Regions from separate parts of the Arthrobacter sp. Soil761 genome, predicted to be linked through region 1. Evidence: riboswitches for the same ligand, from Rfam matches in the RefSeq annotation. Region 1 holds a riboswitch; the other holds the start of a gene.
What was found. A riboswitch is a leader RNA that binds a small molecule or an ion and turns the genes downstream of it on or off. The one in region 1 is predicted to bind cyclic di-AMP.

Region 1 (4,802 bases):
AAGGGCTTTGGGTTCCTCGCGGGCGAAGACGGCCAGGAGGTCTTCCTGCCCAAGTCGTCGCTGCCCGAGGGCGTGACGGAACTGAAAGCGGGCACCCGGGTGGAGTTCGGGGTTGCGGACGGCCGCAAGGGCGCCCAGGCCCTGGGCTTGCGGGTGCTGGACAAGACCCCGTCCATCGCCAAGGCCAAGCGCCCCAGCGCGAAGGACCTCGCCCCGCTGGTTCAGGACCTGGTGACCGTCCTGGACAACCTGTCCGGAACCTTGTCCAAGGGCAAGTACCCGGACGGCAACAAGGGCAAGGCCATTGCTGCCGCCCTGCGTAAGGTTGCCGACGAGCTGGACGTTTAGGCTGCCCATGGACCCCCAACCTGATCAGCCGGGCACGCCAGTGCAGGAGCAGGCTGCCAAGACCCAGCCCAAGCGCAAGGCAGGCGTGCCCGTGTGGCGCACGGGCAAGCCCGATGCTTTCCTGGCCGCGGCGGTGGACACCGCCCGGGCTGCAGTGGAGGGCATCACCCCGGCCGGCACCATCGGGCCGCACCTGGCAGCCAAGAGCGAGGGCGACCGGCTGGTCACGCACCTGTTCGAATCCCGGCTGCCCGGCTATGTGGGCTGGCAGTGGTATGCGGTACTGACCCGTAACTCGCGCTCCAAGGTGGTCACGGTCAACGAGTTGGGCCTGCTGCCGTCCGGGGACTCCGTCCTGGCCCCGGAGTGGGTGCCGTGGGCCGAACGCGTCCGTCCCGAGGACGAACAGCAGCAGGAGCCGGAACAGCAGGAACCGGAACAGCAGGAGCCCGGGCAGGGGACCCCGGATGGGCTTCCGGCAGCGGAGCGGGAACCCGGGGATGAAGGGCCGGCCGACGACGGCGCGGAGCCTGACGCCGAAACAAGGACTTCCTGACCACAAACAAACGGCGCCGTCCGGGGAAACCCGGGCGGCGCCGTCGTGCTTTAACTGTGGTTACTTGCGCAGCTCGCCCACCACGTAGTCGATGCTGGCCAGCAGGGCGGAGACGTCGCTGGGCTCGATGGCCACGAAGGTGGCGATGCGCAGCTGGTTGCGGCCCAGCTTCCGGTAAGGCTCGGTGTCCACGATGCCGTTGGCGCGCAGGACCTTGGCCACGGTGGCGGCATCAATCGATTCGTCGAAGTCGATCGTGGCGATCACGTTGGAGCGTTCCTCGGGCTTGGCCACGAACGGGGTGGCGAAGCCGGACGCTTCCGCCCAGCTGTAGATGCGGCCGGCTGAATCGGCCGTCCGTGCAGCCGCGAAGTCCAGGCCGCCGTTGGAGTTCAGCCACTGGACCTGGGCATTCAGCGTCACCAGCGTGGACAGCGACGGGGTGTTGTAGGTCTGGTTCAGGCGGGAGTTATCGATCGCGGTCTGCAGGTCCAGGAAATCCGGGATCCAGCGGCCGCTGGCCTTGATGCGCGCGGCGCGTTCCAGCGCTGCGGGGGAGAACAGGCCAAGCCAGAGGCCGCCGTCGGAGGCAAAGTTCTTCTGCGGGGCGAAGTAGTAGACATCGCTCTCGGCAACGTCCACGTCCAGTCCGCCGGCCGCCGATGTGGCGTCCACGAGGACCAGTGATCCCTCGTCGGCTCCGGCTACCCGCTTGACGGGGGCGGCGACGCCGGTGGAGGTCTCGTTCTGCGGCCAGGCGTAGACGTCCACGCCGGCCTCGGCCTTGGCTGCGGGCCGGGTGCCGGGCTCGGACTTGATGATGGAGGAGGCTTCCAGGAAGGGCGCCTTGTTGGTGGCGGCGGCGAACTTGGACCCGAACTCACCGAAGGACAGGTGCTGGGCCTTCTTCTCCACGAGGCCGAAGCTCGCGATGTCCCAGAAAGCCGTGGAGCCGCCGACGCCGAGGACCACCTCGTAGCCTTCCGGGGCGCGGAAGAACTGGCTCAGCCCTTCACGGACCGCTCCGACCAGGTTCTTGACCGGGGCCTGCCGGTGCGATGTGCCAAGGATCGTCTTGGAAGCTGCTGCCAGCGCGTCGATCTGCTCCTGCCGGACCTTTGACGGGCCGGCTCCGAACCGCCCGTCCTGGGGCAGGAGGTCGGCGGGGATCGTGATGCTGGTGTCGCTCACAGGTGCTCCAATTCGGCGGGGACAAAAGTTTGGTCCGGAAGGGCGGGCGGTCGGTGGCCGGCAGCGCCGGTGGCTGCGCTGCGGGCCATTCCCATTCTGCCTGAACCGCCGCCGGGGGCGGGAGCCAGGCCCGTCATAGTCCGGACAGTGAGACGTGCCGTCCCCGCGCAGCCCCTCGGGGCGCGGCTATTCGGACAAAGTCAAAATAGGCTAAGCTTTCCCCCGGACTACTTTGCGCGAAGAGGCGATACGGTGGGACAACGCAAGGTACTGCGCTCGAGGAGCTGAGCTGGATGACGGATCTGATCGACACTACGGAGATGTACCTCAGGACCATTCTGGAGCTTGAGGAAGAAAACATCGTTGCCCTTCGGGCCCGTATCGCCGAGCGTCTGCGCCACTCCGGTCCCACCGTTTCCCAGACCATCGGCCGCATGGAGCGGGACGGGCTGGTGGTGGTGTCCGGCGACCGGCACCTGGAACTCACGGACACGGGCCGCAAGCGCGCCACGGAGGTCATGCGCAAGCACCGGCTGGCCGAACGCCTGCTGGCAGACGTCATTGGCCTGGACTGGGCCTACGTCCACGACGAAGCCTGCCGCTGGGAACATGTCATGAGCGAGCGCGTGGAGCGCCGCATCTACGAGATGCTGGACCACCCCACCGAGTCGCCGTACGGCAACCCCATTCCTGGCCTTGCGGCGCTGGGCGGCCAGGCGGGGCCCGGCTTTGCCGACGGCGCCATCAGCCTGGTGGAAGCGATGAAGAATTACGGGCCCGCCTCCGGAGTGACCATCAGCCGCCTGGCGGAGCCGATCCAGGTGGAACCGGAACTGCTGGCGCAGCTGGACGAGGGCGGTATCCGGCCGGGTGCCGCCGTGGCGCTGGAACGCGTGGGCGAATACATCTCCGTGCGGGTCCCCGGAATCGAAGGCGCATTGGAGCTGCCGCCCGAGGTTGCCGCCCACGTCTTCGTGGCCATCAGCCAGCCCTGATCGGGGCGCCCATACCCCACGGAGGGGCAACCACGCAAAGGTAACGGAATTGTTACCTAGGGTCTTAAGCCCCTATAGTGGAACCAAGCGTTGATACATAAGCGTTACCTGATCCGGAGCCGAGCTCTGCCAGCGGGCCAGGTGCACGAGTCGTTACTGGCAGAGGCGGGGGAACCACAAGCGGCAGCGGGGGACTGCCTTGGGGTGAAGTCCGTCAGCAGCAAGCCTCTCCAGTGAAGGATTCTTCCGGGAATACCCCCTGTGCAGAAGCTTGCCTAAGGCGGACCGGGTCTTTGATCTCTCTGACCCGAATCCGACAGCTAACTCCGCAGGCTTCTTCCAGAGAGGAACCCTTCTTGACCATGCAGACCTCCCGGGGCCGCCGCCGCGCGGCCGGCCCCCCTTCGGCACCCCGGGTTGCCGAAGTTGTCGCAGCGGAGCGCCCCCGCGACCTGCATCGTGACGCGCGCCGCCGCCGGGGTCCCTTCCGGCAGATGACGGAGTTTGCCGCCGCCAGCGGTATTGGCCAAAAAGCCGGCATTGCCCTTGCCGCCACAGGCCTGGTGCTGACGGTCACGGTGCCCGCCACGAGTCCCGTCATGGCCACGGATACCGCCGGCAGTGCCCCCATGGCCGCGTCCGCCGTCAGCCCCCAGCCCCAGATCTCGGCCGATGTCGGAGCACAGATCGACTTCAGCCGGTCGGCCGTGGTGACCCAGGCCGACCCGGACGGGAAGCTGAAGCAACTCCTGAGCGCCCAGTCCGCCGGCTCCGTCACGCGTGCCGCTTCGGCCGGCACCCTGGCTGCACCCCTCGCCTCCCTCACCACCGCTTCCCCCTTCGGCTACCGGGTCAGTCCCATCACCGGAGGCTCCGGAGACTTCCACCGGGGCCAGGACTTCGTGGCGCAGTGCGGGACCTCGGTCCTGGCCGCCGCGACAGGTACCGTGACCTTTGCCGGCTGGCACCAGTTCGGTGGCGGAAACCGCGTGGTCATTGACCACGGCAACGGGCTGGAGACCACCTACAACCATCTCTCGTCCTTCAACGTCAAGGTGGGCCAGACCGTCTCCCGCGGGGACGTGGTGGCACTGAGCGGTACCACGGGCGCATCCACCGGCTGCCACCTCCACTTCGAGGTGCAGGTCAATGGCGAAGTTGTCGATCCCATGGGCTGGCTGTAACCAAATGGTTGCCCGCTCTCACATGTCCGCGACGCGCCGTGACCTGAATGTGACATTGAAGCAAAACTGCTGTACCGTCTAACTCGCGTCAACTTTTCCGAAGTTGACGCTCTTGAGTGGATTGCCTAACTCTGCCACCGCTCAAGGTCCGTTCGCATTTCATCGTCTGGCAGGGGCGGGGGAACCAATTTTGGCCTTCATGTTCAGAAGGCCTTGGGGTTAAGTCACAAGCTTCCCAGGAAGCAGCGTGGCCGGGTGACTCCCATCCGAATCCGACAGCTCACCTCGCAGGCATTGGGAGAGGCTACCTTCGTGTCTTCACGCCATCATTCTGCGCGCCACCGTGCGCAAACGGTTCGCACCAACCCCCTGGACGCCATGTCCAAGGCCGTCAGTGCAAATGCCGGGACCGTAGGCCGCCAGGCTGCCGTTGTGGCAGCGGCTTCCGGCCTCATCCTGAGCATGGGCCTGCCCGCCACGGCAGCTGACACCACGGCCGGTGTCTCTGCCTCCACCGAGTCCGGCTCG
Region 2 (4,802 bases), on a different contig from region 1:
GCAGCCCCGGCCTTGACTCCTTTGTCACCGGTTTCACCAACATCGGCGGCGGCATCGGGATGCCCATCCTGGCCAGCATCCTCACCGCGTGGTTGACCTTCCTGAGCCGGAACTGGCGTCCGCTGGTCCTGATCGGCGGTGCAGCGGCAGCGTCCGTCACCGCCACCACGTTCGGCAAGAAGCTGGTGGGCCGTACCCGGCCCGACCATGCGGACGCCGTCCCCCCTTACGAGGATTCGCCATCCTTCCCCAGCGGGCACACCCTGAACACCACCGTGGTGATCAGTCTGGTGATCTACCTCATCTGCCTTCAGTTCCACACCATGCGGGTCCGGGTTACCGCCATCACCGCCGGCTCGATCTTCATCATCGCCATGGGCCTGAGCCGGGTCTTCCTGGGCCACCACTGGCTCACGGACGTTATGGCCGGCTGGATCCTGGGCCTGGCCTGGGTGGCAATCGTTATCCTGGCCCACCGGCTGTTCCACCTGGTCCGAAGGCGCGAGCACGCAGGGGCAGCGCCGTCGTTCGACCGTCCCATCGTCCGGGACGTGGTGGCCGAGGAACTGCACGACGGCGAACACTCCGGACGCGGGAAGGGCAGCGCCGAGTGATAGTTTTGGGGGATGCGCACTCTCGTTGTTGACCACCCCCTGGTCGCCCACAAGCTCACTGTCCTGAGGGACAAGAACACGCCGTCGCCGGTCTTCCGCCAGCTGACGGAAGAGCTGGTGACCCTGCTGGCCTACGAAGCCACTCGGGAGGTCCGCACCGAGCCCGTCACCATCGAGACGCCCGTCAGCACCACCGTCGGCACCGCCTTCACCAAGCCCACCCCGCTGGTGGTTCCCATCCTGCGCGCCGGCCTGGGAATGCTGGAAGGCATGACCAAGCTGGTTCCCACCGCTGAAGTGGGTTTCCTGGGCATGGCCCGGGACGAGGAGACACTGGACATCATCACCTACGCGGAGCGCCTGCCGGAGGACCTCACCGGCCGCCAGGTTTTCGTCCTGGACCCCATGCTGGCCACGGGCGGAACCCTGCGCGAAGCCATCAAGTTCCTGTTCAAGCGCGGCGCTTCCGACGTCACCTGCATCTGCCTGCTGGCCGCCCCCGAGGGCCTGGCGCGGCTGGAGGAGGAACTGTCAGGGGCCAACGTGCACATCGTCCTGGCCTCCATCGACGAGAAGCTCAACGAGAAGTCCTACATTGTCCCCGGGCTGGGCGACGCCGGCGACCGCCTCTACGGCATCGCCGGGTAGCACTTCGGCCCTGTTTGAACGGGCTCTTTCCCAACGGGTGTCCCGCCGCTAGCCTGTGCAGATGGACTGGAAACTCGAGCTTGTCTTTGTCCCCGTATCCGACGTTGACCGTGCCAAGGACTTCTACGTCAACAAAGTGGGCTTTAACGCCGACTACGACGAGCGGCCGTCGGACTCCATCCGCTTTGTGCAGTTGACGCCGCCGGGCTCGGCCTGCTCCATCTGCATCGGCGAAGGACTCGTCGACGCCCCGCCCGGCACGGGCTCCAACCTGCAGATGGTGGTCGACGACATCAATGCGGCGCATGACCAGCTCAAGAGCAACGGCGTGGATGTCAGCGATGTGGACGTCCAGGACTGGGGCCACTTCGTGTACTTCGCCGATCCGGACGGAAACAAGTGGGCTGTCCAGTACATCCCGTGGCGGAACGCCGGGCAGGGCGCTGGCGGGAACACCGGACAGGACGCCGGACCGGGCGCTGGTTAACCAAAGCGGCGGGCCGCATCATGATGATGCGGCCCGCCGCTTTGGTGCAGTTCCCCCGGCATCGCTGCCGCCGGGGGGAGGAGTGCCTAGTACCAGTTGTGGGCCAGGTGGAAGTTCAGGGCACCACAGGGCGACTGGTAGCTCTTCTTGATGTAGTCCAGGCCCCAATTGATCTGCGTGCGGTAGTTGGTGAGGTAGTCCGCGCCGGCGCTTGCCATCTTCTCAGCGGGCAGGGACTGGACGATGCCGTATGCCCCGCTGCTGGAATTGGTGGCCGTGGTGGTCCAGTCGGACTCCTTGGTCCACAGCGTCTGCAGGCACTGCATCTGGTCCGGTCCCCAGCCAAACGCCCCCAGCTGGCTGGCGGCGTACGCTTGGGCGCCTGCAGGATCGTTAACCGCGACGGCGCGAGCCGGCTCAGGTGCGGGGGCGGGCTCAGGCGCCGGGGCCGGGGCAGGCGCTGCGGGTGCTGCCGGTGCCGCTGCGGGGGCCGGTTCCGCTGCCTGCGGTGCCACGCTGATGGCAGCGGGCGCGGGGCTTGCTGCCGGGTTGGAGCGGATCTCGCTCTTCTCGATGCTCATTTGAGCGTCGGACGCTGACGTGGAAGGGTTGGACGCGGTGGATGACACCGGAGTCATGCTGCTGGTGGCCTGTCCTGCCGCGCCTACCCCCACCAGCACCGCGCACGATGCTGCAAGGACGGCGGCGCGCTGGCCCAGGGTGGTCTTCTTGGCCTGCTGCGCGGCCCTGTGTTTAGCCTTGGCCTGCAGCAGGCGTGCTTCTGCCGTGTTTTTGGACATGATTGATCGCCTCTCACACCTGCGGAGTTAGCTGTCGGGTTCGGATGAGGGCATCCGGCCGTACGGAAAGATCACGTACTGGCTTAACCCCAAGGGCATTCAATGCCCGGGACGGTGGGTCCCCCGCCTCTGCCGTAGCTCAATCGGAATCCGGGGAAGCGGCAGAGCTTGGCGTCGACCCGGGATATGCGGCCCGAACGGGGGCCGCACCCAATCGACGCTACAGGAAGTGCACGCGAAAGTCACATTTAGGTAACGGAAGTCACGATCCTCAGCGCGTTGATTTGCCGGATTCCCCGTTCGTAACCTCGGTCCCATTGGGGTATGGCCGCCCCATTTCATGAGCGCAGCGCGCCGACCGTTACAGTTCCCGTTACCCAGCCAACAGGTAGACGGTGGTGCCGCCAATGCTCTGCGCCGTGAAGTTGTTCGCCACCCACTGGGCGATCTGGGCGGCAGCGTCCGAACCGGTACTGGCCCGGATGGTTCCGCCTGTGATGAAGTAGTGGATCTTTCCCTGGGACACCAGATCCTGGAACTCCGCCAAGGTAGGGGCGGGATCTGTGCCGTTGAACCCACCCACCGCCATGACCGGCAGTTCCGTTGCCAACTGGTAACCGGCAGCGTTGTTCGAACCCACCACTGCCGCTGCCCAGGTGTAGCCTGAGGCGCCATTCCTGAGTGCTGCCACGAGTTCCGCGGACGGCGTTGGGGCGCCCAAGAGGCCTCCCAAGGCTCCGCCTCCGCGACCACTTGCAGCAGCGGTTCCGCCGGGAAGTGTTCCTCCGGGCGCGCCCTGCTGGCGGGCCGTGTTTCCCTGGGTTGCTGGCTGCCTGGTGCTGCCTGTCCCGGTCCCGCCAAGGCCGGTCCGGCCAGGGCCCGTCCCGCCAGGGCCGAAGCCCGACGACGGCCCGGCACTGACTATCGCCCCGCTGTGCGTTGTCGACGCCGTGGAAAGGGAGTACGCCAGCGGCCCGGTGAGCGACGCCGCAATGGCGAGCGCCGCCGTCGTCCGCTGCACGGCACGCCAGCGCAGGAACCTGCCGAACGCCACGCCCGCTGCGGCCGCCAGGCCTCCGGAAAGGACCAGCCAACGCAGCCCCGCGCCGTAGGCGGACGTGGTGCCAAGCAGCTGGAAGGCCATCAGGGCGGCCGCGGCCACCGCTGCGGCCAGCAGGAGTGCGGCGGGTGGCTGCTGCCGGTGCTGCCACAGGAGGACCGTGCCCAGCCCCGCAAGCCCGGCGATCCCCGGCGCCAGCGCCACGGCGTAGTAAGGGTGGATGATGCCCGCCATGAAGCTGAAGACCAGGCCCGTCACCAGCACCCACAAGCCCCAGATGATGACGGCGGTGCGGACCGCATCCGTCCGCGGTGCCCGCCGGCCCAACCACAGCAGGCCCGCCGCAAGGATCAGGGCGGACGGCAGCAGCCACGCGATCTGGCCGCCGAACTCGCTGTTGAACATCCGGAGCAGCCCGGGATCTCCCCAGCCGTTGCCGCCGCCCACACTGCCGGTCTCGTCGCCCGTCAGCCGGCCCAGCCCGTTGTAACCCAGCGTGAGCTCCAGGATGGAGTTGTTTTGCGATCCGCCGATGTAGGGACGCAGGCCGGCCGGCGTCAGCTCCACCGCCAGGAGCCACCACCCGGCGGAGGCCACCATGGCCGCTCCCGCCGCGGCCAGCCGGAGCAGGCGCCGCGGGAGCCTGTGCGGGCCTGCCAGCGCGTAGGCGATGGCGAATCCCGGAACCACCAGCAGGACCTGCAGCTGCTTGGCCAGGAAGCCGAAGCCCAGGAACACTCCGGCCAGCAGGAGCCAGCGCAACCGGTCCTCCTGGACTGCACGGAGGACCGCGTAGGCGGCTGCCGTCATGAGCAGCACCAGCAGGGCGTCCGGGTTGTTGAAGCGGAACATCAGCGTGGCAACGGGGGTGAGGGCCAGGACGGCTGCGGCGATCAGTCCTGCGCGGTGCGCCAGCCGTGGATCGGCCGTGGCAGGCGCCGCGGCCCGCCGTACGGCCAGGTAGAGCAGCCAGGCGGTGCCGACGCCCATCAGCGCCTGGGGGACCAGGATGCTCCAGGAACTGAGGCCGAAGATCCGGACGGACAACCCCATGACCCACAACGACGCCGGCGGCTTGTCCACCGTGATGGCGTTGGCGGCGTCGGAGGAGCCGAAAAACCAGGCCGCCCAGTCCTGCGATCCGGCCTGGGCCGCGGCGGAATAGAACGCGTTGGCCCAGCCGGATGCTCCAA

Region 2: it holds a riboswitch for cyclic di-AMP, as region 1 does, so the genes downstream of both, ASG79_RS06075 (hypothetical protein) here and ASG79_RS05600 (M23 family metallopeptidase) in region 1, are expected to answer to the same signal.

The regions. Positions count from the first base shown of each region.
Region 1 is NZ_LMSF01000005.1:83,030-87,831, reverse strand. Features, by position in the region: gene ASG79_RS05620 (cold-shock protein) at 1-348, shown strand, start outside; gene ASG79_RS05615 (DUF3027 domain-containing protein) at 356-904, shown strand; gene serC (phosphoserine transaminase) at 965-2,095, opposite strand; gene ASG79_RS05605 (metal-dependent transcriptional regulator) at 2,389-3,090, shown strand; cyclic di-AMP (ydaO/yuaA leader) riboswitch at 3,198-3,442, shown strand; gene ASG79_RS05600 (M23 family metallopeptidase) at 3,453-4,274, shown strand; cyclic di-AMP (ydaO/yuaA leader) riboswitch at 4,387-4,582, shown strand; gene ASG79_RS05595 (C40 family peptidase) at 4,653-4,802, shown strand, end outside.
Region 2 is NZ_LMSF01000006.1:81,018-85,819, reverse strand. Features, by position in the region: gene ASG79_RS06090 (phosphatase PAP2 family protein) at 1-614, shown strand, start outside; gene upp (uracil phosphoribosyltransferase) at 627-1,262, shown strand; gene ASG79_RS06080 (VOC family protein) at 1,324-1,749, shown strand; gene ASG79_RS06075 (hypothetical protein) at 1,836-2,549, opposite strand; cyclic di-AMP (ydaO/yuaA leader) riboswitch at 2,555-2,715, opposite strand; gene ASG79_RS06070 (ArnT family glycosyltransferase) at 2,923-4,802, opposite strand, start outside.